3 regions of the Nesterenkonia sp. AY15 genome follow, and region 2 is predicted to be linked to each of the others. Evidence: predicted binding sites of a transcription regulator. Region 2 holds the regulator's gene; each other region holds the start of a gene.
What was found. The regulator LexA, encoded in region 2, represses DNA repair genes until DNA is damaged. The targets are predictions, from matches to a motif close to TCGAACANNTGTTCGA.

Region 1 (9,443 bases), on a different contig from region 2:
AGTACTTCACCCCGGGCTTCTTGTCCCCGCGCATCACCTGGACCCGCGGGTACTTCTCGTTCATGGTGACCGCGAGGTAGGGGTAGGACTTGTCGTCGCGGTACATGATGTTGAACCGCGGGGTGTGCTGCTTGATCCAGGTGTATTCGAGCTGGATCGCCTCGAGCTCGGAGCCGACCACGGTCCATTCCACGCTGGAGGCGGCGTGCACCATGGCGTAGGTCTTCGGGTGCAGGGTGGCGACTCGGGCGAAGTAGGAGTTCAGCCGCGCGCGCAGGTTCTTGGCCTTGCCCACGTAGACCACCCGGCCGTGCGGGTCGATGAAGCGGTAGACCCCGGGGTTGGTGGGGATCTCCCCGGTGCGAGGTCGGTAGGAGGTGGGGTCAGCCATCGGCCTCGGCGGGCGGCGCGTTGTAGCTGGCTACCCGCTCCTGGCCGCTGAGCGCGGCGATGGCGTCCATGATCTGCTCGGTGGCCGCCCGGCGGGCCGGCAGCGGGTGCTTCTTGCCCAGCTGCGGGAACTGCAGCGGCTCCCCCACGTGCATCTCGAACTTGCGCGGTCGGACCATCCGGGAGTCCGGCTTCTGCAGCGCCTCGGTGCCGCGCAGCCCGACCGGGATCACGGGCAGCCCGGTGGCGACGGCGAGCCAGCCGACCCCGTTCTTGCCGCGGTAGAGCCGGCCGTCGCGGCTGCGGGTGCCCTCGGGGTAGATCCCGACGCCGTGGCCCGCCTGCGCGATGGCGCCCAGTTCGAAGAGCGCCTCGACGGAGGCGGACTGGCGCTGGCGCTCCACCGGGACCGAGCCGACGGATTCGAAGAACAGCTTCATCGCGCGGCCCTTGACCCCGGTCTGATTGAAGTACTCGGCCTTGGCGAAGAAGCTCACGGTGCGAGGGAAGAGCGCCTGGATCAGCACCGAGTCCAGGAAGGAGAGGTGGTTGGAGGCGACGATGAACCCGCCCTCGGCGGGGGTGTTCTCCAGCCCGGTGATGATGGGCCGGCAGGACAGCTTCACGGCGATCTCGAAGGTCTTGCGGACCGCATCATTGGTGGCGACGCGCTCAGACTCCTGCGCCTCGGGGGTGGTGCTCACCTGGTGCCTCCGCTTACTCGCTGATCAGCGACGTAGTCCTGCTGTGTGACGTGGGTGCCGCTCTGTGAACTGGCCCACTCACTTTAGCAGTGCGGCAAGGAATGCGCCCGTGTGGGATCCTGTCTTCTCTGCCGTGGCGGCGACCTTCTCCGGAGTGCCCTGCGCGACGACGAGCCCGCCGCCGCTGCCCCCTTCGGGGCCGAGGTCGATGACCCAGTCGGAGGACTTGATCACATCGAGGTTGTGCTCGATGGTGATCACGCTGTTGCCCTTCTCCACCAGCCCCTGCAGGACCTGCAGGAGTTTGCGGATGTCTTCGAAGTGCAGCCCGGTGGTGGGCTCGTCCAGCACGTAGACGCTGCGCCCGTTGGAACGTCGCTGCAGCTCCGAGGCGAGCTTCACCCGCTGGGCCTCGCCGCCGGAGAGCGTGGTGGCGGACTGGCCGAGCCTCACGTAGCCGAGGCCCACTTCGACCAGGGTGTTGAGGTGTCGGGCGATCGGGGCGAAGGCGGCGAAGAACTCCGCGGCCTGCTCGATCGGCATGTCGAGCACCTCGGCGATGTTCTTGTTCTTGTACTTCACCTCGAGGGTCTCGCGGTTGTACCGGGCGCCGTGGCAGACCTCGCAGGGCACGTAGACGTCGGGCAGGAAGTTCATCTCGATCTTCAGCGTGCCGTCGCCGGAGCAGGACTCGCAGCGTCCGCCCTTGATGTTGAAGGAGAACCGGCCGGGCTGGTAGCCGCGGGTCTTGGACTCCGGCGCCTGGGCGAAGAGCTTGCGGACGTGGTCGAAGACCCCGGTGTAGGTGGCCGGGTTGGACCGCGGGGTGCGCCCGATCGGTGACTGGTCCACGTGGATCACCTTGTCCAGGTGATCGTCGATCCCGTCGATCCGGCGGTGCCGGCCGGGGACCTGCTTGGCGCCGTTGAGCTTGTTCGCCAACGACTTGTAGAGGATCTCGTTGATCAGCGTGGACTTGCCGGAGCCGGAGACGCCGGTGACGGAGAGGAAGATCCCGAGCGGGATCTCCACGGAGACCTTGTCCAGGTTGTTCTCCTGGGCCTCGATGACCTTGAGCATCCGGGTCTTGTCCACCGGGCGGCGCTGCGCCGGGATCGGGATGCTGCGCCGGCCGGAGAGGTAGTCCCCGGTGATGGAGTGGGTGTTGTCGCGCAGGCCCTGCACGGAGCCGGAGTGCACGATCTCGCCGCCGCGCTCACCGGCGCCGGGTCCGATGTCCACGATCCAGTCGGCCTCGGCGATGGTGTCCTCGTCGTGTTCGACCACGATCAGGGTGTTGCCGAGGTCGCGCAGCCGGGTGAGGGTCTGGATCAGCCGGGCGTTGTCGCGCTGGTGCAGCCCGATGGAGGGCTCGTCGAGGACGTAGAGCACCCCGACCAGGCCGGAGCCGATCTGGGTGGCGAGCCGGATCCGCTGGGCCTCGCCGCCGGAGAGCGTGCCGGCGGCGCGCTCCAGGTTCAGGTAGCTCAGGCCCACGTCGAGCAGGAAGTTCAGCCGGGCCAGGATCTCTTTGAGCACCTGGTCGGCGATGGTGGCGTCGCGGGCGGAGAGCTTCACGGTGGAGAAGAACTCGGCGCACTTGTCCAGCGGCAGCCGGGCGATCTCGGCGATCGAGGCGCCCTGCACGGTGACCGCGAGCGCGGCGGGGTTCAGCCGCTGGCCGTTGCAGGCCGGGCAGGGGATCTGGCGCATGTACTGCGCGTAGCGGTCCCGGGCGTTGTCGGACTCCACCTCGAGGTGCTTGCGCGAGATGTAGGAGAGCGCGCCTTCGAACCCGGTGGAGTAGGTGCGTTCGCGGCCGAAGCGGTTGCGGTACTGCACGACGACCTTGTGGTTGCGGCCGTGCAGCAGCGCCTTCTGCACCTTCTTGGGCAGGTCCTTCCAGGGGGTGCGCACCGAGAAGTCCAGCTCGTTGGAGAGCGCGGTGATCAGCCGGAGCCAGTAGTCCTTGGAGGCCTTGCCCAGGGCCCAGGGTGCGATGGCGCCGCCTTCGAGCGAGAGGGTGTCATCGGGGATGACCAGGTCGATGTCCACCTCGAGGCTGGAGCCGATGCCGGAGCAGACCTCGCAGGCGCCGAAGGGGTTGTTGAAGGAGAAGGAGCGCGGCTCGATCTCGTCCAGCGCCAGCGGGTGCTCGTTCGGGCAGGCCAGGTTCTCGGAGAAGGGCCGCTGCTTGGGGCCGGTGAGGCCTTCGGGGACCTTGTCGTTGGTGGGTTCGCCGTCCTCGTCGAGGTCGACCAGGTCGATGACCAGGCGCCCGTCGGCGAGCTTCAGCGCGGTCTCCACCGAGTCGGTGAGCCGCTGGCGCATGCCTTCGCGGATCACGAGCCGGTCGATGACCACTTCGATCTGGTGCTTATAGGTCTTCTCCAGCGTGGGCGGCTCGCTGAGCTGGATGATCTCGCCGTCGACGATGGCGCGCGAGAAGCCTTCGCTGGCGAGGTCGCGGAAGAGGTCCTTGAACTCGCCCTTGCGGCCGCGGACCACCGGGGCCAGGACCTGGAAGCGGGTCTTCTCGGGGAAGCTGAGGACCTGGTCGACGATCTGCTGCGGGGTCTGGCGTTCGATCTTCTCGCCGCAGGTGGGGCAGTGCGGGATCCCGATCCGGGCCCAGAGCAGGCGCAGGTAGTCGTGGATCTCGGTGACCGTGCCCACGGTGGAGCGGGGGTTCTTGGAGGTGGACTTCTGGTCGATGGAGACCGCTGGGGAGAGGCCTTCGATGAAGTCGATGTCGGGCTTGTCCACCCGGCCGAGGAACTGCCGGGCGTAGGCGGAGAGCGACTCGACGTAGCGGCGCTGGCCCTCGGCGAAGATGGTGTCGAAGGCGAGCGAGGACTTGCCGGAGCCGGAGAGGCCGGTGAACACGATGAACGAGTTGCGCGGCAGCTCGACGGTGACGTCTTTGAGGTTGTGCTCGCGCGCACCCTGGACCACGATCCGGTCGGCTTCGGCATGACCGATCGTCCCGTTGGTGGCGGATTTTCGTCGCGCACCCTCGGCGTAGTAGTCGTCCACGGATTCGATGATGGCTGTTTCGGCTGCTCGCTCTGACACGTGATTCAGTGTAGAACCCCTGACCCGTTCGAACAAACGTTCGAAGCCAGGGCGGGGTGGGGGCGGTCCGCCCGTTCGGGACCGGGCGCTCCCTGCGTCGAAAGGCGGATTCTCCGCGCATCTGACCCGGTTTTCGGGCCCTGGTGCTCGGAGATTCCGCCGCTCAGTGCGAGGTGGCGTTCATCACCCCGACGACGACGCCGCGTCGGTCCATGTCAGAATGGCGCCGTGATCTCTGACTCCCCCGCTGCCCCTGCCACCGCCCGCCTCACCGTCGACTCCGCCGCCGACGCTGCTGACACCTCCGACATCCGGGTGGTGCTCTTCGACCTCGATGGCACCCTGGTCGATCCGGCCGGGGCGATCACCCTCGGCGTCGTCCATGCATTGGGCGTGCACGGGATCGAGATCCCCGATCAGGAGGTGCTGGACTCATTCGTCGGTCCGCCGCTGGCCACCTCGCTGGCCAGCCTGCCCGGCGTCACCGAGGCCCTGATCCCCTCGATCGTGGAGGAGTACCGGCAGCGCTACCTCGCCGAGGGCATGCAGGCGAGCCGGGTCTACCCGGGGATCGAGGAGCTGCTGAGCACGCTCAACGCCGCCGGCGTGGTCTGCGCGGTGGCCACCTCGAAGCCCACCGGACTGGCCGAGCGGCTGCTGAGCATCCAGGGCATCCGCGAGCACTTCGCCGCGGTGCACGGCTCCCCCGAGGACGAGTCCGTCCCGCACGACGGCAAGGGCCCCATCCTCGGTGCTGCGCTGGAAGCGATCGGCCTGGACCCCGCCGCGGGCCCGCTCAGCGAGACGGCCCCCGACGCCAGGGCGATCATGGTCGGTGACCGGGTCTTCGACGTGGACGGCGCCGCAGCCCACGGCCTGCGCTGCATCGGCGTGCGCTGGGGTTACGCCCCCGCCGGAGAGCTGGAAGAGGCCGGGGCGTACCCGATCGTGAGCACCACGGAGCGCCTCGAAGATGCGCTGATCTCGGCCGGGATCCTGAGCCCGGCCAAGCAGCTGGCCTATGCGCCGGGCGACGTCCGCTTCGTGACTCCGCGAGGTCGCCAGACCTTAGACTGAGCCCTATGGCCTCTGACAGTTCTCTGCTCTACGATCTCCCTGCGATCACGCTTCGCCGCATCTCGGTCTCCGAGATGAACAACAACGTGTATCTGCTCACCGCGAAGAAGTCCGGGGTCCAGGTGCTCATCGATGCCGCCGACGACGCCGGGGCCATCCGGGGTCTGCTCGCTGAAGCCGCCCAGGACACGCCCTGCCCGCTGGAGCTGACCGCGGTGCTCACCACGCACTCGCACTGGGATCACATCCGCGCCCTCGAAGAGCTGCTCAATGCCCCGGGGGCCGGAGCTGCAGCAACCTCCGGCCCGGAGTCCGCGGCCGGCGCCGAGGACGCGCCCGCCATCGAGGCCGAGAAGAACGTCACCATCGACCGGCGGCTCAGCCACGGCGAGGTGCTCTCCTATGACGGCGTCGACCTGAAAGTGATCCACCTGCGCGGCCACACCCCCGGGTCTATGGCCTTCGTCTACCGGGTCGAAGACGGCCCCACCCACATCTTCACCGGGGACTCGCTCTTCCCCGGCGGCGTCGGGAAGACCTGGTCGGCCGAAGACTTCGCCACGCTGCTCGACGACGTCGAGGCCCGGCTCTTCGCCGACTACGAGGACGACACGATCATCCACCCCGGCCACGGCGACCCCACGACGTTGGGCGCCGAACGCGCCCAGCTCCCCGCATGGCGGGAACGCGGCTGGTGAGCGCCGTGACCGCCGCCAAGCGGCTGCACAAGCTGGAAACCTCCGCCGATAGTGAAGGCCCCGCCGGACCGGAGGAGCTCTACGCGGCCTTCGAAGCCTGGACCCAGACCCAGGGGCTCACCCTCTACCCCGCCCAGCAGGACGCCATCCTCGAGCTGGCCGACGGCCAGCACGTCATCATGGCCACCCCCACCGGCTCGGGCAAGTCCCTGGTCGCGACCGCGGCGCACTTCTTCGCGCTCTCCCGCGGCGAGCGCAGCGTCTACACCGCCCCGATCAAGGCGCTGGTCTCGGAGAAGTTCTTCTCCCTGGTGGAGATCTTCGGCGCCGAGAACGTCGGGATGGTCACCGGTGACTCCTCGGTCAACGCCGGCGCCCCGATCGTGTGCTGCACCGCGGAGATCCTCGCCAATGAGGCGCTGCGCGACGGCCGCGACGCCAACGTCGGCCCGGTCATCATGGACGAGTTCCACTTCTACGCCGATCCCCAGCGCGGCTGGGCCTGGCAGGTCCCGCTGCTGGAGCTCACCGGCCGCGCCGAGCCCGGCACCCCGGGACACGGCGCCGCCGGCAGCCGGGCGCAGTTCCTGCTGATGTCCGCCACCCTGGGCGACACCTCCCGGTTCGAGGCCCGGCTCAGTGCAGGGACCGGGCGCGACGTCGTCACGGTCTCCAGCGCCGAACGCCCGGTGCCGCTGAGCTACGAGTACTCCACCACCGCGCTGCAGACCAAGCTCGAGGAGCTGGTCACCACCCACCAGGCCCCGGTCTACGTGGTGCACTTCTCCCAGCGCGAGGCGGCCGAGCGCGCCGTCGGCCTGGCCTCGCTCAACGTGGTCTCCAAGGGCGAGCGTGAGGCGATCCGGGTGAAGCTGGAGACCTTCCGCTTCGCCAAGGGCTTCGGCAAGACGCTGAACCGGCTGCTCCGCGCCGGGATCGGGGTCCACCACGCCGGCATGCTGCCCAAATACCGCCGGCTGGTCGAGCAGCTCGCCCAGCAGGGCCTGCTGAAGGTCATCTGCGGCACCGACACCCTCGGGGTCGGGATCAACGTGCCGATCCGCACGGTGCTGCTGACCGCGCTGAGCAAATACGACGGCACCCGCACCCGGCAGCTCAACGCACGCGAGTTCCATCAGATCGCCGGGCGCGCCGGCCGGGCCGGGTTCGACACCCACGGCACCGTGGTGGTCCAGGCGCCGGAGCACGTGATCGAGAACAACGCCTCGATCGAGAAGGCCCGCGCCAAGCACGGCGACGATGAGAAGAAGGTCTCCCAGGCGATCCGCTCGGCCGGGAAGAAGAAGCCCCGCGACGGGTTCGTCTCCTGGAGCGACAAGACCTTCGAACGGATCATCACCGCCACCCCGGAGCCGATGGTCTCCCGGATGAAGGTCAGCTACTCGATGGTGCTGCACCTGCTGGAGCGGCCCGAGGACCCGATCCGGGCGATGCGCCGGATGATCCTCGCCGCCGATGAGACCCCGGCCCGGAAGGCCCAGCTGCAGCGGCAGGGGCTGCAGATCCTGCGCGAGCTGCTCACCGCCGGGGTGCTGGAGCGCTTGGAACGTCCCGATGAGGACGGCCGCACCGTGGACCTGACCCTGGACCTGCAGGACAACTTCGCGCTGAACCAGCCGCTGGCGCCCTTCGCGGTGGCCGCGGTGGAGCTGCTGGACACCGAGTCCGAGTCCTATGCCCACGATGTGATCAGCGTGATCGAGTCGATCCTGGAGACCCCGCACCAGATCACCGGCGCCCAGGTGAAGCAGCTGAAGTCGGAGAAGATCGGCGAGCTCAAGGCCGAAGGCGTGGAGTATGTGGACCGGATGCGGATCCTCGACGAGCTCACCCACCCGCAGCCGCTCGCCGAGCTGCTGACCCAGCAGTTCGAGATCTACCGCACCGGCGCACCCTGGGTCTCCGACTATGCGCTGCAGCCGAAATCGGTGGTCCGCGACATGCTCGAGCGGGCCTTCGACTTCACCACCATGGTCAACCACTACCAGATCGCGCGCTCCGAGGGAGTGCTGCTGCGCTACCTCAGCGACGCCTATAAGGCGCTGAAGCAGACGGTCCCGGAGAACCGGCTCACCGAGGAGCTCGAAGACCTGCTCGCCTGGCTGGGCGAAGTGGTCCGACAGACCGACAGCTCGCTGCTGGAGGAATGGGAGCGGCTGCAGGCCGGCGATGACCCGGAGAAGCTGGCCGAGCTCGCCGCGATGGAGGCTGACATCTCCGCGCTGGATCACCCGGACCGGGTCACCTCCAATGCGCGGGCCTTCAAGGTCATGGTGCGCAACGCCCTGTTCCTGCGCGCGGAGCTCTTCGCCCAGGAGAAGGAGGCGAAGCTCGCCGAGCTCGACGCCGAGCACGGCTGGGACAAGGACCGTTGGGGTCAGGCGCTGGACGCCTACTTCAACATCTACGAGGACCTCTATACCGATGCGCAGTCCCGCGGGCCGAGCCTGGTGCGGATCGACGTCTCTCCGAAGGACACCCCGGACCCGGAGCGCCGCTACTGGCGGGCCGTGCAGGTCCTGGATGACCCGGACTCCCACCACGACTGGGGCATCTACGCCTGGATCGATCTCACCGCCTCGGATGAGACCGGCGGCCCCGTGGTGATCATGGACCGGGTCGGCGAACTGGGATGACCAGTGCGGGGATCAGCGCCGCCGGTTCCGGAACACCTGAGGCCAGTACCGCGGGGGCGACGTCCACGCTGATCGACGGCACCCAGATCACCGATCACTGGCTCGATGTGCCGTTAGACCACCATGCGCCGCTGGAGCACCGGGCGCCCGGGGCTGAGCGGATCCGGATCTACGCGCGGGAGTTCGTCGCCGCGGAGGCCGCCGCGCAGGGCCGGGAACATGTGGAGTCACTCCCCTGGCTGCTGTTCCTGCAGGGCGGCCCCGGCGGGAAGGGAAGTCGACCGGCGAAGCTCGGCGGCTGGATGTCCGAGGCCGGCGCCACGTTCCGGATCCTGATGCTGGATCAGCGCGGCACCGGACTCTCCGCCCCGCTCACCCGGCACTCCCTCGCCGCCCGGGGCGACGCCGCCGCCCAGGCTGCCCACATGCGCCACTTCCGCGCCGATTCGATCGTCAAAGACGCCGAGGCGTTCCGGCGGGCGCTGGGGCTGGCGTCCTGGAGCGTGTTGGGGCAGAGCTTCGGCGGGTTCGCCACGCTGACCTATCTCTCCTTCGCTCACGCTTCGCTGGACCGGGCGCTGATCACCGGCGGCCTGGCGCCGCTCACGGGTCACGCGGACCGGGTCTACCGGGCCACCTACGCCAAGATGCGGGCGCGGAACTATGAGCACTTCGACCGGTTCCCAGAGGACCGCGAGATCCTGGACGCGGTCTTCGCCCACCTTCGTACCCACAAGGTGCAGCTGCTCGACGGGTCCGCGCTGAGCCCTGCCCGGTTCCAGCTGGTTGGGATGCTGCTGGGCGGCAACGCCCGGGCGGACTCGCTGCACTACCTGCTCGAA
Region 2 (9,443 bases):
CGCTGCGTGAGCTCTCCGCGCTCGCCGAGACCGCAGGCTCCACCGTGCTCGACGGCTTCCTGCAGCGCCGGGCCAAGCCGGACCCCGGCACCTTCTTCGGCTCCGGCAAGGCCGAAGAGATCCGCGTCGCAGTGGCCGAGCTCGGCGCCGACACCGTCGTGGTCGACTCCGAGCTCGCACCCTCCCAGCGCCGCGGCCTGGAGGACATCGTGAAGGTCAAGGTCATCGACCGGACCGGCCTGATCCTCGACATCTTCGCGCAGCACGCGAAGTCCCGGGAGGGCAAGGCCCAGGTGGAGCTGGCCCAGATGGAATACATGCTCCCGCGCCTGCGCGGCTGGGGCGAGTCGCTGTCCCGCCAGGCCGGCGGCCAGGTCGGTGGTGCGAGTGCCGGCATCGGGTCACGCGGTCCAGGTGAGACCAAGATCGAGCTGGACCGTCGGCGGATCAACGCGCGCATGGCCAAGCTCCGCAAGGACATCGCCGCGATGAAACCGGCTCGAGACGCGAAGCGGGCCAACCGCAAACGCAACGCCGTGCCCTCCGTCGCGATCGCCGGATACACCAACGCGGGCAAGTCCTCGTTGCTGAACCGGCTCACCGACGCCGGGGTCCTGGTGGAGAACGCCCTGTTCGCCACCCTGGACCCCACCACCCGCAAGGCGGTCACCCCGGACGGGATCGGCTACACGCTCTCGGACACGGTCGGCTTCGTCCGACAGCTGCCCACCCAGCTGATCGAGGCGTTCCGCTCCACGCTGGAGGAGGTGGCCGACGCCGACCTCATCCTGCACGTTGTCGACGCCTCCCATCCCGAGCCCGAGGGCCAGATCAGCGCGGTCCGCACGGTGCTGGCCGAGGTCGACGCCGACGAGGTGGACGAGGTCATCGTGCTGAACAAGGCCGACGTCGCAGACTGGGACGTGGTGGAACGGATCCGCCGTCGTGAGCCGCACACCATCGTGGTCTCGGCGCACACCGGGGAGGGGATCGAGGAGCTGCGCGAACTGATCAGCCGCTCCATCCCGCGTCCCAGCGTCCCGCTGCAGCTCATGGTGCCCTATGACCAGGGAGACATCGTCTCCAGGCTCCACGCGGAGGACGCCGAGATCCTCTCCACCGAGTACCTGGAGGAGGGCACGCTGCTGAAGGTGCTGGTCCGCCGGGAACTCGTCGGGGACCTCGCCGAGTTCCAGGTCCAGGCAGAGCCGACGCCTTGAGCGTGAGCACCAGCCGGTCCACGGGATACCAGGAGACCACGGACCTGCTCGAGCGCGCCGTCACCGCCATGGGCGGAGTCAAGCGCGAGGGGCAGGTGACCATGGCCGAACATGTGGCCATGGCGCTGCGCAAGCGCCGTCACCTCCTGGTCCAGGCCGGGACCGGCACGGGCAAGTCACTGGCCTATCTGGTGCCGGCGGTGGTCCACGCACTGGACGCGGAGAAGCCGGTGCTGATCTCCACCGCCACGCTGGCGCTTCAGGCCCAGATCATGGGCCGTGATCTTCCGCGCCTGCTGGAGAACATCGCCGAGCACGTGGACCGACCGGTCGACGTGGCCCTGGTCAAAGGCCGGGCGAACTACGCCTGCAAGCACAAGATGGACGGCGGCTTCCCCGAGGACGACGACGAACAGGCCCTCTTCGCCTTCGCCGACGAACCCACCGGCGGGGTCACCGCCTTCGAACCCGGCTCTCAGCTGGGCAAGGAGATCGTGGCGCTGCGCGAGTGGGCCGAGGTCACCGAGACCGGGGACCGGGATGACCTGCCCAACGGGGTGACCGACCGGGCCTGGCGGCAGATCTCGGTGAACGCCGTGGACTGCATCGGCCCGCGCAAATGCCCGATGGCGGCAGAGTGCTTCTCCGAGCGAGCCCGGGAGAAGGCCAAGGACGCCGACCTGGTGATCACGAATCACGCCATGCTGGCCATCGATGCCTTCGAGGGGCTCGACGTGCTGCCGGACCATGACGCCGTCATCGTCGATGAGGCCCATGAACTGGCCGACCGGGTGACCTCCGCGGTGACCGCGCAGCTCTCCGCACAGATGATCAAGGCCGCGGCCTCCTCCGCTCGGCGGCACACCGCCATCAACGTCGAAGCGCTGCAGAGCTCCGCGGTCGCCGTGGAGGCGGCCTTCCACCGGATCGACTCAGGCCTGCTAGCGCGCGGCCTGAACCCGCAGCAGCGCGAGGCGGTCGAGCTGGCCCGCAACGCCGCACGGACCGCACTTTCGGACTCGAAGCCGACCGGTGACGCCGAGGCCGATCCCGGGCGCAGCACCGCCAGGTCCCGGATGCAGGCCGTGCTCGACACCGCCAACCGGATCCTGGACTCCCCGGACACCCCCGACGTGGTCTGGCTCAACAGGCCCGGAGCGTTCGTGCCGGGTCGGGGCTACCAGGAGGCAGATCTGGATGAGTCCCCACTCATCTACGTCGCACCCACCTCGGTGGCCGGGCGGCTGCGTGAAGGCCTCTTCGGTGATCGCACCGTGGTGCTGACCTCCGCGACGCTGACCATCGGCGACAGCTTCGACCCCGTGGCCGGGTCACTGGGCCTGGCGGGGGAGAAGGCCCCGGCCTGGGACGCCGTGGATGTGGGTAGCCCCTTCGACTACCCCAAACAGGGGGTGCTCTATGTGGCCAAGCACCTGCCGCCGCCGTCGATGAAGACCGCCCAGGCCCAGCGTGATGAGCTGGCCGGTCTCATCGAGGCCTCCAAGGGTGCGACCCTCGCGCTGTTCTCCTCTCGCCGCGCCGCCGAGGAGGCGGCCGAGGATCTGCGGCAGCGCCTTGATATCCCTATCCTCTGCCAGGGCGACTCGACGATGTCCGCGCTGGTGCGCGCCTTCGCTGAGGATGAGGAGACCTGCCTGTTCGGCACCATGAGCCTCTGGCAGGGCGTGGATGTGCCCGGCCGGTCCTGCCGGCTGGTGGCCATCGACCGGATCCCGTTCCCACGACCGGATGATCCACTGGTCAGTGCGCGCAGCCAGGAGGTCACCAAGCATGGCGGCAACGGGTTCATGCAGGTCGCTGCCACCCACGCCGCCACCCGGCTGGCCCAGGGTGCTGGACGGCTGATCCGCACCTCGGAGGACAAGGGGGTGCTGGCCATATTGGACTCACGCCTGGCCAATGCGCGTTACGGCGGCTTCCTGAAGCAATCGATGCCAGATTTCTGGCCCACCGTCAACGGGGATCTGGCCCGCGGGGCGCTGGCCCGGCTGGCCGAGTCAGACGGCTAGCTCGACCTGTGAGGTGAGTCGGGTGCTGGGAGCTGGGCTCAGTGCGCTTCCCGGGTGAGGCTGCAGAAGAGAATCAATCCCACATGATGGGTGACCACGGGAGGCTCACAGACGATGTCGGATCCAAGACGCACCACAGGCTCAGGCCCCATGACCTGCTTCTGGGTGCTGGCGGCAGCGCTCACCCTGGCCGGCTGCGCCGAAGGCGTTGGGGATGACGACGCCGCGCCCGCTGTGCCGACCGATGCGCACAGCGATACTGACACCGCGCGGCCCGACATCGACGACGATGAAGCCGACCAGGCGGAGACTGACGAACCTCAGCCGGAGCAGTTCACCATCGCCGGCACGGGGGACATGCTTCTCCATGGCCCCATCATTGACGAGGCAGCTGCGCTCGCCGACGGCGCAGACTACTCGTTTGCGCCGCTGATGGGCGGGGTTGAAGATCTCATCAGTGGTGCTGATCTTGCCCTGTGCGGGCTGGAGGTGCCGATCGCCCCAGAGGGTGTGGAGCCGGCCGGTTATCCGGTGTTCGCGGCCCCGCCGGAACTCGCCGGGGATCTCGCCTCGGTGGGTTTCCACGGCTGCTCCACAGCAAACAACCATTCCTTCGACCAGGGAACGGCCGGGCAGGAGCGCACGCTCGACGTCTTCGACGACGCTGGCCTGGGACATGCCGGAACCGCGCGAACTGAAGCCGAAGCCGCCCAGCCCCAGCTCTACACGCTGGAACGCGGCGGACAAGAGGTGACGGTGGCGCATGTGGCCACCACCATGCTCCACAACCAGGCATATCCACCGCCGGAGGATGAACTGTGGCGCGTCGCCGATGTCACTCCCGAGGAGCTCACAGACCAGGCGGCCCAGGCGCGCGAGGACGGCGCCGACGTCGTCGTCGCCTCTGTGCACTGGGGTGAGGAGTATGTCCACCAGCCCGCTGAAGAGCAGCGGGACTATGGCGAGCAGCTGGCAGCCGGTGGTGAGATCGACGTGGTGTTCGGCAGCCATTCGCACACGCCCCAGCCGCTGGAACACCTCGAGGGCGGCCCGTCAGGTGAGGGCATGTGGGTGGTGTGGTCCATGGGCAATTTCCTCTCCAACCAGGACGAGGCCTGTTGCATCCCAGAAACTGCCAGCGGAACAGTGGTCTACGCAACGGTCGAGGTCAGCGACGAGGACGCCGAGGTCATCTCCATGGACTGGCTGCCCGTCACCGTGGATCGCGGCCCGACCGATGATGAGCCTCACCGAGGGATCTGGCCGCTGCGCGACCTCGCCGAGGAAAACATTCCGCCTGGGGTCGAACTCAGCGCGGAAACCGTTGAAGACCGGTGGTCGCGGGTCCTCGACGTCATGACGGAGCAGGAGCTCCGCGAGGATCCACCGTCACCCACGGGGGAGGAACCCACGGTGGTGCCGCGCCGGGACTAGGACGCCGGGTCTCGGAGGGCCGGGAAGAGCTGGGGGCACCGCGGCGTGTGTGGGGGACCTGCAGCTGCCTCAGAGGCTGCGCAGCACCGTGACGACCTTGCCCATGATGGTGGACTCGTCGCCGAGGATCGGCTCATACTGCCGGTTCTGCGGGAGCAGCCAGACGTGGCCGTCGCGGCGCTTGAGCGTCTTCACGGTCGCCTCGTCGTCGAGCAGGGCGGCGACGATGTCGCCGTTCTCTGCGGTGTTCTGCCGACGCACCACGACCCAGTCGCCTTCGAAGATGCCGGCCTCGATCATGGAGTCACCGCGGACCTGAAGCATGAACAGCTCGCCCTCGCCGGTGAGCTGCCGCGGCAGCGGCATGATGTCTTCGACCTGCTGATCGGCCAGGATCGGTCCACCGGCCGCGATCTGACCCACCATGGGAATCTCAGAGATCCGGCTGTCGGACTGGGTGCGGTAGCCCTGCAGCTCCACCACTGCGTCACGTGCCGCAGATTCGGCCTCCTGGGCCTGTTCGCTGAGCACGGGGGCGCCGGCAGAGTCACGCAGCACCTCCATGGCGCGCGGTCGCCCGGGCACCCGTCTGAGGTAGCCCAGCTCCTGGAGCCGCGCCAGCTGGTGAGTCACCGAGGAGAGTGAGGCCAGCCCGCAGGCGTCGCCGATCTCACGCATGGAGGGAGGGTAGCTGCGCTCGGCCAGCGACTCCTGGATGACATCGACGATCTGCCGCTGCCGATCCGTCAGTCGCGGCGCTGCCGATGAGTCCCTGGTGTTCCGCGCCATTGCTGCCTCCGTAGTTGTGCTGAGCGTTCTGCGTCCCGATGAAGCAGTGCCGGACCCGAGCGGACCGAGCTCCGAGCGGACCGAGATTCGACCCTGTACCGAAGCGGGGCTGACCCCGCCGGGACCCGTGTCAGCATCCATGTCAGACCCTGCTGGTGGACTGTTCACCGTGAGATTCGCTTCGAAGATCACTTCGAACTTGGCGCTCAGGTTACTCGAAATCGTAGAGGGATTCCATTGATTCTGCGGCGAGTCTGGTCGAGATTCGAAACTATGTGCTAGAAATAGTACACACGTTCGAATGAGAGGTTCTTCCCCATGAGTACAGCACCGCTTGCACTTGCACCTGTTGACTCCGCACCGGCTCCGGCAGTGCACCTCACTCGCCGCGGTCGCTTCCTCCTGTTGGGCCTGCCCGCGTTGGCAGTCCTGGCGGTCGCACTGTTGGGTGCGCTCATGCTGGCCACCTCGCTGCTGAACCAGGCGCAGGCCTCCTCGGGCGACGTCCCAGGCGTGGACGCACAGGTGGTCACGGTCGGCGCGGGGGACACGCTGTGGAGCGTCGCGGCCTCCGTGGACTCCGAGGAGCACGCCCAGGTCCTCATCGGGCAGATCGCTGAGCTCAACGGTCTCAACGGCTCCGAGCTCACCCCGGGCCAGGAACTGTTCGTCCCAAGAGACTGAGCAGACCGCGGGAAGCTGAAGTCGGTGCGCATCACCCGGTTAGAATGTCCCGGTGACTTCATCCCGTGCCAGGAACCTGTCCCGACTGCCGCTGCGCGAGGAGCTCCAGGGTCAAGAACCCTACGGAGCCCCGCAGCTGAGCGTGAAGGCGATGCTCAATGTCAACGAGACCACCTATGACGTTCCGGCCGATGTGGTCGATGCCATCGGCAAAGAGGTCCGCGCCGCGGCCGCCCAGCTCAATCGCTACCCGGACCGCGAGTTCTCGGTCCTGCGACAGAAGCTCGCCGAATACCTGAACCGAGACCTCGCCTCCGAGGGAGAGCCGGCCGAGCTGACGGCCGAGCACATCTGGGCCGCCAACGGCTCCAACGAGATCATGCAGCACATCCTGCAGGCCTTCGCCGGCCCGGGCCGCTCGGTGCTCTCCTTCCCGCCGACCTACTCGATGTACCCGCTCTACGCCCGCGGCACCTACAGCGAGTACATCGCCGGGACCCGCGCGGCTGACTTCACCCAGACCCCTGACGACGTCGCCGCGCAGATCCGTGAGCACCGTCCCCACGTGGTGATCCTGTGTTCGCCGAACAACCCCACCGGCACCGCACTCTCGCTGGAGACCGTGGAGGCCGCCTATGCCGCCGCCGAGGAATCTCAGACCATGGTCGTGGTGGACGAGGCCTACGGCGAGTTCCGCCAGTCCGGAACCGGCTCGGCGCTGGCGCTGCTGCCCGGGCGGGAACGGCTGATCGTCTCGCGCACCATGAGCAAGGCCTTCGCGCTGGCGGGTGGCCGACTGGGCTACCTGGCCGCGGCCCCCGAGGTCACCGACGCCATGCGACTGGTGCGGCTGCCGTACCACCTCTCCGCGGTGACGCAGGCGACCGCCGTCGCCGCCCTGGACCACTCGAGAACCCTGATGGCCAATGTGGAACGGATCAAGGAACAGCGCGACAGGATCGTCACCGCGCTGGGGCAGATGGGTCTGCACCCGGCGCCGTCGGACGCCAACTTCGTCTTCTTCGGCGGCCTCACGGACGAGAAGGCCGCCTGGCAGCACCTGCTCGAGGACGGGATCCTGATCCGAGACGTCGGCATCCCCGGGCATCTGCGCGTGACCGCCGGCACTGAGGAGGAGACCGGCGACTTCCTGGCCTCGCTGCAGCGATTCATCACCAGCACCACCGCGTAGACTGAAGCGTTGGCGTACCCCACCACCAAGCAGGAGTTATGGGAGCAGAATTGATCTCCGGGCGCATCGCCCAGATGGAACGTGTCACCAGCGAGTCCAGCGTCAAGGTCCGGATGGACCTCGACGGGACCGGCACCTCGAACATCAGCACCGGTGTGCCGTTCTATGACCACATGCTCACCGCACTGTCCCGGCACTCCCTCATCGACCTCGACGTCGAAGCCTCCGGCGACACCCACATCGACGTGCACCACACGGTCGAGGACACCGCCATCGTGCTCGGCGAGGTCTTGCGCGTCGCCCTGGGAGACAAGCGGGGCATCCGACGATTCGGCAATGCCACCATCCCGCTGGATGAGGCGCTCGCCCAGGCCGTGGTCGATGTCTCCGGCAGGCCCTATCTGGTCCACTCAGGGGAGCCCGAGGGTCAGCAGTACCACCTCATCGGTGGGCACTTCACCGGTTCCATGACCCGCCATGTCTTCGAGGCGATCACGTACCACTCCGGGATCTGCCTGCACATGACCCTGCTCGGCGGACGCGACCCGCACCACATCGCCGAGGCCCAGTTCAAGGCCTTCGCCCGCGCGCTGCGCGAAGCAGTGGAGTCCGACCCGCGCACCGACGAGATCCCCTCCACCAAGGGTGCCCTGTGACCGGCAAGCCCGACGTCGTCGTCCTGGACTACGGCTCCGGCAACACCCACTCCGCGGTCCGTGCGCTTGAGCGCGCCGGCGCGGACGTGACCCTGACCAAAGACACCGACGCGGTGCTCAACGCCTCCGGGCTGGTGGTGCCCGGTGTGGGCGCCTTCGCGGCGGTGATGGCTGCGCTGCGTGAGATCGACGGACCCCGCTGGATCGGCCGCCGGATCGCCGGGTCCCGCCCGGTGCTCGGCATCTGCGTCGGGCATCAGGTGATGTTCGACCGCGGAGTCGAACACGGCATTCCCGCCGAAGGCCTGGGGGAGTGGCCCGGTGAGGTCACAGCCCTGCCCGAAGATGCCGTGGTCCCGCATATGGGCTGGAACACCGTGCGTCCGCCCGAGGACAGCGTGCTCTTCGACGGGCTCAGGGATGAGCGGTTCTACTTCGTGCACTCCTACGCCGTGCAGTCCTGGGACTTCGATCAGTCCATCGAGACCATGAACCCACCGAAGGTCACCTGGAGCCACCACGGCGCCGACTTCATCGCCGCGGTGGAGAACGGTCCGCTCTCGGCCACCCAGTTCCACCCGGAGAAGTCCGGTGACGCGGGGATGCAGCTGCTGCGCAACTGGATCCTGAGCCTCTGACCGCTGTCCTTCGGCGTGACCTGAGGGTCCGCCGCCCGAGAACCTGACCCACCCAGCCAGACATTCCGACCAGCCGTACATCCAGCCGAAAGTAGATCCATGACTGAGCCCTCCGCGCCCACTGCCACCGTTCCCGCCCTGGAGCTGCTGCCCGCCGTCGACGTGGCCGACGGCCAGGCCGTGCGACTGGTCCAGGGAGAGGCCGGATCTGAGACCGGCTACGGGGATCCGCTGGAAGCTGCCCTGAACTGGCAGCAGCAGGGCGCCGAGTGGATCCACCTGGTGGACCTCGACGCCGCCTTCGGCCGTGGCGACAACCGCGACATCATGGCCCGCGTGGTCAAGGAGCTCGGTGTGAAGATCGAACTCTCCGGCGGCATCCGCGACGACGAATCCCTGGACCGGGCCCTGGAGCTCGGCGCCACCCGCGTCAACCTCGGCACCGCCGCACTGGAAGACCCGGAGTGGACCGCCCGCGCCATCGAACGCCACGGCGACGCCATCGCCGTGGGCCTGGATGTGCGCGGAGAGACCCTCGCCGCCCGCGGCTGGACCCGCGAGGGCGGCAACATCTGGGAGGTGCTGCAGCGCCTCGAAGACGCCGGCTGCCCCCGCTACGTGGTCACCGATGTCACCAAGGACGGCACCCTGCGCGGCCCCAACACCGAGCTGCTCGCCCAGGTCTGCGCCAAGACGAAGAAGCCTGTGGTCGCCTCCGGCGGCATCTCCTCCCTGGAGGACGTCGCGGCCCTGGCCAAGATGGTCTCCCTCGGGGTCGAGGGCGCCATCATGGGCAAGGC
Region 3 (9,443 bases), on a different contig from region 2:
ACGTTCACGAGCCCGAGCGCACGATAGTGCTGGATCAGGGCCCCTGCGGGTGCGGGCCCCTGGCCCATCAGCACCTGCGGCGTCGACGGTGCGCCGGCGGTCGCGAAGATCCCGACCATGTCACCGCCGGGACCGTTGAGGTGCGGCTCCACCACATGCAGGACGAAGGCCCCGGCGACGGCCGCGTCGAAGGCGTTGCCACCGCGTTCCAGCACCGCCTGCGAGGAGGCCGTGGCGAGCCAGTGCGTGGAGGCGGTCATTCCGAAGTGACCCTCCAGGGTGGGCCTGGTGGTGAAGGTCTCGGCATGGGTGAACGTCATGGGCACTCCTGAGGCGTCGACGCGACGATCGAGCAGGACACCCACCCGCCGCATTAGTTGCTTTTGCAAACCAGCCTACGGGATGAGCGGGGTCAGAAGAGCGCCGGCTGGGCAGGACCGGCCGCGGCCGGTGCCGATGCTCCCTGCTGGGCCACCGGGGAGTCCGGGTCATTGCGCTCGCGCCACATCAAGTCCACCGGCTTGTCGAAGCCATGACGACGCCGGGCGGCGCGGGCGGAGTCGGCGAGCCAGAGCCGATACTCCTTGGAGGCGTAGGAGCCGCCGCCGTAGATCCGACGATACTTCGCCACCAGCGCCGGGTACTCGCGGGCCAGCCAAGCCATGAACCATTCCCGGGCGCCGGGGCGCAGGTGCAGCGCACCGGTGGTCACGTAGCTCGCACCGGCGTCGGCCAGTGCGGCATGGAGGGTGTCGATGCGATCGTCGCCGTCGGTGAGCCAGGGCAGGATCGGCATGGCCAGCACGGAACATTCAAGTCCGGCGTCGGTGATGGAGCGGATCAGATTCAGCCGTGCCCGGGGATCCGGGGTGCCCGGCTCCACCTTCTGCTGAAGCTCCGGATCCATGACCGCCAGGGACACCGCGACCGAGACCGGCACCTGTTTGGCGGCCTCCTGCAGCAGCGGGAGGTCGCGCTTGAGCAGCGGCCCCTTGGTCAGGATGGAGAAGGGCGTCCCAGAATCCGCGAGCGCCCTGATGATCCCGGGCATCAGCTGGTAGCGACCCTCCGCGCGCTGATAGGGGTCGGTGTTGGTCCCCAGGGCCACGTGCTCGCGCTTCCAGGACGGCCGATTCAGTTCGGCGCGAAGCACCTCGGCGACATTGGTCTTCACGATGATCTGCGTATCAAAGTCCCTGCCCGCGTCCAGGTCCAGGTACTCGTGCGTCTTCCGCGCGAAGCAGTTTTGGCTGACCACACCGTTCGCGATGAAGTCCCCGGTGCTGGTGGTGATGTCGATCAGCGGCTCGCTGCGACCGAGCGCTTCGATGCCGGTGATGCGCAGAGCCTCGGTGGTCCCGACCGCACCTCCCAGCACGCTCGCTTCGAGAGCGGACTCCTCCGCCTCGGAATCCAGCTCAGGAGACATTCCGAGTCCGAATCCCATGAGCCGGTCGTGCTCCGTCAGACATGGGCGCGGTGACCCACCCTCCGGGCGAGCCACGTACTTCCACCCGCGCTCTGCCAGGAAGCGATGGTCGCCGCTGGCCACGATCTGAGTGCCATCGCGAAGCGTGATGCGGAATGCGGGCTTCTCGGTCCCCCATTTCGCTGAGACCTCCGAGCGGACCAACCGGCGATTCCTGCCGTCGAGCTCGGTGCCGACGACGACGTCGCCCACCCTGACCTCACGCAGCAGCTTCTGCCGCCCGTCGGCCATCAGGATCAGCGTCTCGGGGCTCAGGCAATACACGCACTGATGCAGACATCCGCGGGTGGGGTTCACGGTCCAGGAGAAGGGCATGTTCGACTGGCCAGGCACCTTGTTGAGCGCGGTCTTCGCCGCCACCTCGTGGAAGGTCACGCCTTCGAACTCCGGGGTGCGCACCGAGCGCAGGAGTCCCTTGAGCGGGATGAGGGCCGCACCCTCACCCTCCTGCACTGCCTGTCCCTGCCACCTCATACGGTTATTCGAACATACTTTCGAATGCCTGTCGAGATGGACTCGCCCTCGAGGCCCGGCGCGCTGAAACTCCCGGACACCTGACTGGGCCCGGGGCACCAGCCTCAGCTCACCAGCAGCAGGACCCCGCCCAGCCCGGTTCCCACCGCAAGCACCGTGCCGCCGGCGCCGAGCAGCAGCGCCGGTCCTCCCTGGCGCAGCAGGCGACGCAGGTCCACCGAGGCGCCGACGCCGACCATCGCGGTGGTCAGCAGCATCGTGGTCACGTCCGCGGAGAAGTCCAGGGTGGACTCGGGCAGATCGGTGACCGAGCGCAGCACCATCATCACCAGGAAGCCCAGCACGAAGAGCGGGATCAGCGGCGGCCGCGATCCAGCGCCCTCCTCGACGCCCTCCCCGGCTCCCTGCGCAGCTCCGACCGCCCGGCGGCGACGCCCGGCAAGGCTGATGCCGGCGATCACCGGCGCCAGGAGCACCACCCGGGCGAGCTTGACCAGGGTCGCGGTGGCCAGCGCCACCGCCCCGACCACTCCGCCGGCGGCGACCACCTGTCCGACCTCATGGATGCTGGCGCCGATCCAGACGCCCATCTGTTCCTCGCCGAGGCCGAGCAGGGTTCCCAGCGCCGGCAGCGCGAGCAGCGCCAGGGTGCCGTAGAGGGTGACCACCGCAACGGCGGCCGCAGCGGCCGCCTGGACCGGGGCGCCGTCGTCGTCCTTGCCGTCGCCTCGGTCGATCGCCGCGGCGGCTGCCGCCACGGCTGAGGCCCCGCAGATCGCGGTGCCGGCGGCCAGCAGCGTGGTCATCCCCTTCGGTGCGCCCAGCAGCCGCCCGAGGGCCAGCATCCCGAAGAAGGTCACCCCCACGGTGAGCACGACGACCGCGAGGACCGCCCACCCCAGGCCGAGCAGGTCACCCAGCGCCAGCTGGAGGCCGAGCAGCACGATGCCCACCCGGAGCAGCTTCTTCGCCGCCCAGCCGAGACCACGCTCGGCCCAGAACGGCACCCAGCCCAGGCTGCGCAGCGCGATGCCGGCAAGGACTGCGACCAGCAGCCCGGAGATCACCGGAATCTGCTCAGCGATCAGCCGGTGCGCGGCGATCGCGAAGATGAGAGCCAACGCCGCGCCGGGGAGGATCTCCGCGGTCTGGCGCCAGAGCCGGGTCAGCCGCGAGGTCAGGTTGGAGGTCAGGGCGGTTAGTGGAGGCACCGGATAAGCATAGGACCACTGGCCTAGACTGAGCGGGTGCCGAATCAGCTGAACACCGAGACCCCGACCGCCGCTCCGCATGAGTCGATGAAGCCGGGGGCCGCACAGCAGGATGCAAGGCCGCAGGAGTCAGCGCCGCACCCGCAGGCGGGCCGCGAGGCCTTCAGCTTCGAGGTCGAGGCCCGGATCGAGGGGGCGCTGGGCCGCACCGGCACCATCCGCACTCCCCACGGGGACATCAAGACCCCGGCCTTCATCCCGGTGGCCACCAAGGCCACGATCAAGACCGTGCGCCCCGAGGAGATGCTCGAGATCGGCGCCCAGGCCGCCCTGGCCAATGCGTATCACCTGAATCTGCAGCCGGGCACCGATGTGATTGACGCCGCGGGCGGGCTGGGCCGGTTCATGAACTGGCCGCTGCCCACCTTCACCGACTCCGGCGGATTCCAGGTCATGAGTCTGGGCGCGGGGTTCAAGAAGGTCATCACCATGGACGCCTCGGTGGTCCCCGATGACGCGGCCGTCGCCCCGAAGAAGGTGCGCCTTGCCCTGGTGGACGACGACGGCGTGACCTTCAAGTCCCATATCGACGGCACCACCCACCGGTTCACCCCGGAGATCTCGATGAAGCTGCAGCACGAGATAGGCGCGGACATCATCTTCGCCTTCGACGAGCTGACCACACTGTTCAACACCCGCGACTACCAGGAGACCTCCCTGGAGCGCACCCGGCTCTGGGCCGAGCGCTGCCTCTCCGCGCACCGCAGCCTCACCGCCGAGCGCAGCCACCGCCCCTACCAGGCACTCTTCGGGGTGCTCCAGGGTGCCCAGTACGAGGATCTGCGGCGCAAGGCCGCGAAGGATCTGGGCTCTATGGAGATCGAGGGGCAGAGCTTCGACGGCTTCGGAATCGGCGGCGCCCTGGACAAGGAGAACCTCGGGGTGATCGTGAGCTGGATGGCCGAGGAGCTCCCGGAGAACAAGCCGCGCCACCTGCTGGGGATCTCCGAGCCCGAAGACTTCTTCACCGCTATCGAGAACGGGGCAGACACCTTCGACTGCGTCTCCCCCTCTCGGGTGGCGCGGACCGGACGGGTCTATCACCCCGATGGTCGCTACAACATCCCGCAGGCCCGCTTCAAGCGCGACTTCTCCCCCATCGATGAGGAGTGCACCTGCTACACCTGTCAGAACTACACCCGGGCCTACCTGCATCACCTCTTCAAGGCCAAGGAGATGCTCTACAACACGCTGTGCACCATCCATAACGAGCACTACACGATCAAGATGGTCGATGACATCCGGGCCAGCATCGAACAGGGCCGGTTCTACGAGTTCCGCGACGCCACCCTGGGCCGCTATCAGGCTGGGTCCACGAGTCGCTACCAGGCTGGGGTCACCCCGTAGCCGAGGGGTCCTGGGGCAGGACCTAGAGGGTCCGATCCGCTGCTGAGCTGGTAGCTCCCAAGCCCCCTCCCGAAACCTCTGATTGATCGAATAAATCCTGGTCAGAGAGCATTAGCGACTGTTGCCTCGAGTTGCCAAATCGGCGCGACTGGGGTGCACTGAGTCACGACGTGCCGACTGGAAGAACATTGCGTTCCGCGAGTCGGCATCCTAAGACCCGGACCTACGGCAGGACCATTTTGCGCCAACCCTCTCCGGCCAGCAATCACGCTCCGACTCTTGACCATCGCTCCTCACGGGTGGCCCCCGAGCGACGGTACCGACCGGAGATCCACGGTCTGCGTGGTCTAGCGATTCTCGGGGTGGTGCTCTTCCACCTCTTCGGCGCGGGCCGAGTCTCCGGCGGCATCGACATCTTCCTCGCCATCTCCGGATTCCTGTTCACCGCGATGCTTCTGCGCGAGGCGGTGGAGAGCGGCGGTACGATCCGGGTCGGGCGGTATCTGGCCAGGCTTGCCAGAAGGCTGCTTCCCCCTGCTGCCCTGGTCATCCTGGTCACGACCCTGGCCGGGCTGCTCGTCTTCCCGGAGACCCGACATTCTCAGCTGCTCGCCGAGGCCCGCGCGTCACTGCTCTACTTCGAGAACCTCGAACTGATCACCTCCCAGCTGACCTACGGGGCGGCCGGCCCGGAGACCAGTCCGTTCCAGCACTTCTGGTCCCTCTCCGTGCAGGGCCAGTTCTACCTCCTCTGGCCGCTGGTTGCGCTGACTGCGGTGCTGGTGGCCAAGCGGACCCGACGCAGTCCGATCCTGGTGATGGGGGTGATGACCGGGCTGATCGTGGCGGCGTCGTTCGGCTACGCCGTCTACATGGGCGGGGTGAACCAGGACGAGGCGTACCTGATGACTCGCACCCGCTTCTGGGAGCTCGGCTTCGGCGGGCTGCTGGCCCTGCTGGGCTCCGCGCTGACGCTGCCGCGCCGTTGGCGGCTCGCGGCGGGCTGGGCCGGCGTCGTCCTGATCATCGCCACAGGCTTCGTCTTCGACGGCGCGGCTCTGTTCCCCGGCCCCTGGGCGCTGTGGCCGCTGATGGGCCTGGCGCTCGTGCTCGCGGCCGCTGGACCCGGCGGAGGCACACAGGACCCCGCCGCGACGGCGACCCGGATCCTCTCCACGCACCCCTTCACCTGGATCGGCGATCATGCATATGCCCTCTACCTCTGGCACTGGCCGCTGCTGATCTTCTACCTCGAGATCAGGGAATACTCCACGCTCGGTGCGCGTGGCGCGCTGATCATCCTGGCCGCCGCACTGGTGCTGGCCATTCTGACCAACCGATGGGTGGAGCTGCCGGTGAACCGTGCCTCAGCACGCATCGCTCCCCGAGTGCCCTTGGCCATCGCGGCGACGGTGCTGCTGATCGGTGGCTCCGTGAGCAGCTACGGGATCCACCAGATCCAGACCCAGCGCAGTGAAGCCCCATCCCTGGCCGAGGTCGACCGTAGTGACTATCCAGGGGCGCTGGCCACGCTGGAGGGCACCGAAGTCCCCGACGGTGTGGATTTCATCCCAGACCCGCAGACGCTGGCGCAGAGCCGGCCGGATTACTACGACTGGGGATGCCGACAGGAGAGCGGCGACGGTGAGAACCGCGGTGAGGTACTGGTGTGTGAAGACCCTGAAGAGCCCGCCCAACCGGATCTGAGGGTGATGATCACCGGAGGCTCACACGCCGGGCAGTGGCACCATGCTTGGAGGATCCTGGCCGCCGAGAACAACTGGGAGCTGCTGATCGCGGACAAGTCCGCGTGCGTGCTCACCGCGGGCTCCGACCCTGAGGAGAATCAGTGCCATGAATGGAACCTCAACCTGCTCGACGTGATCACTGAACGGAAGCCTGACCTGGTGTTCACGGCGGGCACCCGGGTGCCCGCCGACGGCACCCCGGAGAACATCTACTGGGGGGCCCCGGAGAAGTGGCAGCAGATCATGGACCGCGGCCCCGAGGTGCTGCTCATGCGCGGAACGCCACGGCGCGAAGACTCGGTGGCCGACTGCCTCGCCGCGGGCGGGGACGCCGAGACCTGCGCAATGGACCCCATCAGCTACCAGGACACGAACCCGCTCACCGAGCCGGACCTGCCGGATGGTCTCTACACCCTGGACATGACCGAACACCTCTGCTCCGAGGAGATCTGTCCGGCGGTGATCGGCAACATCGCGGTCTACTACGACCAGAGCCACCTCTCCAACCACTACATCGAATCGATGGCGCCGCTGCTGGATGCCAAGCTTCGCGACGAGATGCCGCACCTGTTCTGAGCCTCTAGGGACCAATCGGACCTCCGGCGTGACCTGGGGAGGACCGTCTGGAGCGACGAATGAACCGGCGGGCGCCCACGTAACAATTGTTCACTGGTTTGCATCTTTTGTCGGACAGCTCTAGGTTTCAGCAGACAACGAATCATCCAGAGCGACTGAGAGACCTAGCTCAACGACGTCGCAGCAACCCCACCCTTCAGGGTGAGCAGGTGCTACCGCTGGGAACGATGAAAGGTGAAATCTTCCATGCCTGAAGCGTGTTCTCGCCAACCAGAGATCAAGTTGAACCCGAGGTACACCGAGGCGCCCCTGCGCACCTCTTCGAAGACTCTGCGGGTCGCTGGCACGTGGTCGGGCCCAGTACGGACCGAACTCACCGTCCGGGACTTCAGCTTCGTCTCTGACCAGCCTGTGGTGCGCGGCGGCAGCGATCAGGGCCCCGCACCGATGGAGTACCTGATCGGCGGTGTCAGCAGCTGCATCGCCGTCGCGGTCGAACAGCTGGCCCATCGGCGGGCCCTGCCCCTCACCGACATCTCCACATACACCCTGGCACGTCAGGACACTCGCGGGTTGGCTGGGCAAGCAGATGTGCAACCCTATTTCTACGTGTACCGGTTGCAGCTGGTCGTAGAGACCAGCGAACAGGACTCCTCTGTCCTGACAGACTTCGCCCAGTGGGCCGAACACATCTGCCCCGCGATCAATCTCTTGCGCGACGCGCACATCGACCTGGAAGTCGCGTGGGCATTCGTGCACAAGAACTCCCCTGGCCTCGCCGAAGCTCTGGCGAATCATGCCTGGGGCTACGAGGTGGACGGGGACCCCAACGTCGGGAGTCTGATCTTCGAGATCATCAATGCTGATGCCACGTCAGATGTGACCGGGGTGAACGCATGACAACGGTCGGACTCTGGACGATCGGCCTGGCACTCGCATACACCGCCTGGCTCATACTCGGAAGCCGCATCGCTGTGGGCCGCTCGGGACACGGAGGATTCTTCGTCAGCGGTCGCAGTTTCAGCCCTTGGACCGTCGCGTTCTGCATCACGGGACTGTTCTCGGGATCCTCCTACATCGCGATCGTCGAGCTGAGCTACCGAACAGGTGTGTCGGCCGTCTGGTACGGCGTGGCCGAAACGGTGCAGATCTTGCTGATCGCGCTCCTGCTGGTCAAGCCCCTGCGAGAGAAGCTCGTGGTGACGGTCACCGGCATCATCGGGGACCGATTCGGCCGCGGAGCCCAGGCCATCAGTTCTGTGATCACCGGTCTGACGTTTCCGATGTATTCAGTGGCCACCAGCATCGCCTTCGCGTCCGCCCTCTTCGCGGTCACGGAGATCCCACTGTGGCAGTGCATCGCTCTGACAGCGATCATCCTGCTCGCCTTCCTGACCTTCGGCGGCATGCGCTCCGTCGCATTCTCCCAGACCATGAATGTCCTGATGATCTTCGTGATGTTCATCGTGGGCATCTGGGCGTTCCTGGTCTCACCCGGGCCCAGCGGTCTCGAGACCTTGGCTGAGGAGCAGCCACAGATGTTCGATGTCTCGAACGCCGGCATATCGCTGATCGTTGCCTGGTTCGGCACCTTCATCGTCAATGTTCCCCTGGCTCAGGCCGCCTTTCAGATGTCGATGTCGGCGCGGAGCCCGGAAGACGGCCAGAAGGGACTCTTCCTCGCGGCGATCATCGGCATGCCCCTGATCCTTCTCGGAATCGTCGTCGGCGTCGCCGCCTCGATTGTGGTCCCGGATGCATCGCTGCCCCTGGTGGGCATCGCCGAGTACATCGCCGGCTCCCTTCCTGCTTGGGCTGCGGCCGTATTCTTCGTGGGACTCTGGGCTTGCGCCCTGGGCTGGGCGGGACCCTGCCAGTTCTCTGGAGCTACCTCGCTGGGCCGGGACCTCGGGAGCGCGCTTCGTCCCCGAGCGACCCAGGTGGAGCTGGTGCGCTACACGCGGATCGCGCTGGTGGGGCTCACTGTCCTGATGGTGATCTTCAGTCTCCTGCGCGCCGAGGAGTCAGCCTGGTGGAATGTGATGGCATGGACTCTGCGCAACGGCGCTACCTTCGCTCCGGTTCTCGCGGCGTTCTTCTGGCCGCTCGCCACCCGCTCCGCGGCGCTGACCGCACTACTCGCTGGATTCAGCGCGGGACTCGGCTGGTACGCGCTCTCGGGGTTCAGTGCCACGGACTTCTTCCTCGGAACCCATCCGGTCTGGGTCGCCATGATCGCCAATCTCGCAGGCATCGTTCTAGTCACGCTGATCCAGGGCAGTTGGCGACTGACCCTTCATGGGGCGCGGCGCAGAAACGGCGGACTCGTTCTTCTGGTCACCGGTCTCGCCGCGGTCCTGAGCATGAACATCTCAGCATGGCTCAACATCTACGGTTTGATGGGACTGGCACTCTTCCTCATCACTCTTGGTGTCTTCGCCGCTGCGGTCCTCCTCGCCGAGTCTCCGACGGCGACCCACACGAAGACCCAGCTGTGGGGCTCCCGGACCGAACCAGTGACCGCGCAGAACACCTCGC

Region 1: a site for LexA is predicted at 4,198-4,213, ahead of uvrA (excinuclease ABC subunit UvrA). Genes of this name have one in related genera too.
Region 3: a site for LexA is predicted at 1,972-1,987, ahead of LSI54_RS12020 (Rv2578c family radical SAM protein). Genes of this name have one in related genera too.

The regions. Positions count from the first base shown of each region.
Region 1 covers NZ_JAJOYV010000007.1:128,470-137,912, forward strand. The annotation lists gene uvrC (excinuclease ABC subunit UvrC) at 1-391, opposite strand, end outside; gene LSI54_RS11070 (lysophospholipid acyltransferase family protein) at 384-1,094, opposite strand; gene uvrA (excinuclease ABC subunit UvrA) at 1,173-4,076, opposite strand; gene LSI54_RS11080 (HAD hydrolase-like protein) at 4,398-5,246, shown strand; gene LSI54_RS11085 (MBL fold metallo-hydrolase) at 5,252-5,944, shown strand; gene LSI54_RS11090 (DEAD/DEAH box helicase) at 5,923-8,601, shown strand; gene LSI54_RS11095 (alpha/beta fold hydrolase) at 8,598-9,443, shown strand, end outside.
Region 2 covers NZ_JAJOYV010000001.1:636,644-646,086, forward strand. The annotation lists gene hflX (GTPase HflX) at 1-1,220, shown strand, start outside; gene LSI54_RS02880 (ATP-dependent DNA helicase) at 1,223-3,250, shown strand; gene LSI54_RS02885 (CapA family protein) at 3,401-4,684, shown strand; gene lexA (transcriptional repressor LexA) at 4,754-5,473, opposite strand; gene LSI54_RS02895 (LysM peptidoglycan-binding domain-containing protein) at 5,792-6,157, shown strand; gene LSI54_RS02900 (histidinol-phosphate transaminase) at 6,210-7,349, shown strand; gene hisB (imidazoleglycerol-phosphate dehydratase HisB) at 7,388-8,005, shown strand; gene hisH (imidazole glycerol phosphate synthase subunit HisH) at 8,002-8,643, shown strand; gene priA (bifunctional 1-(5-phosphoribosyl)-5-((5-phosphoribosylamino)methylideneamino)imidazole-4-carboxamide isomerase/phosphoribosylanthranilate isomerase PriA) at 8,743-9,443, shown strand, end outside.
Region 3 covers NZ_JAJOYV010000010.1:2,263-11,705, forward strand. The annotation lists gene LSI54_RS12015 (gamma-glutamyltransferase family protein) at 1-320, opposite strand, end outside; gene LSI54_RS12020 (Rv2578c family radical SAM protein) at 413-1,963, opposite strand; gene LSI54_RS12025 (YeiH family protein) at 2,068-3,174, opposite strand; gene tgt (tRNA guanosine(34) transglycosylase Tgt) at 3,262-4,581, shown strand; gene LSI54_RS12035 (acyltransferase family protein) at 4,881-6,905, shown strand; SAM riboswitch class I at 7,045-7,139, shown strand; gene LSI54_RS12040 (OsmC family protein) at 7,152-7,805, shown strand; gene LSI54_RS12045 (sodium:solute symporter family protein) at 7,802-9,443, shown strand, end outside.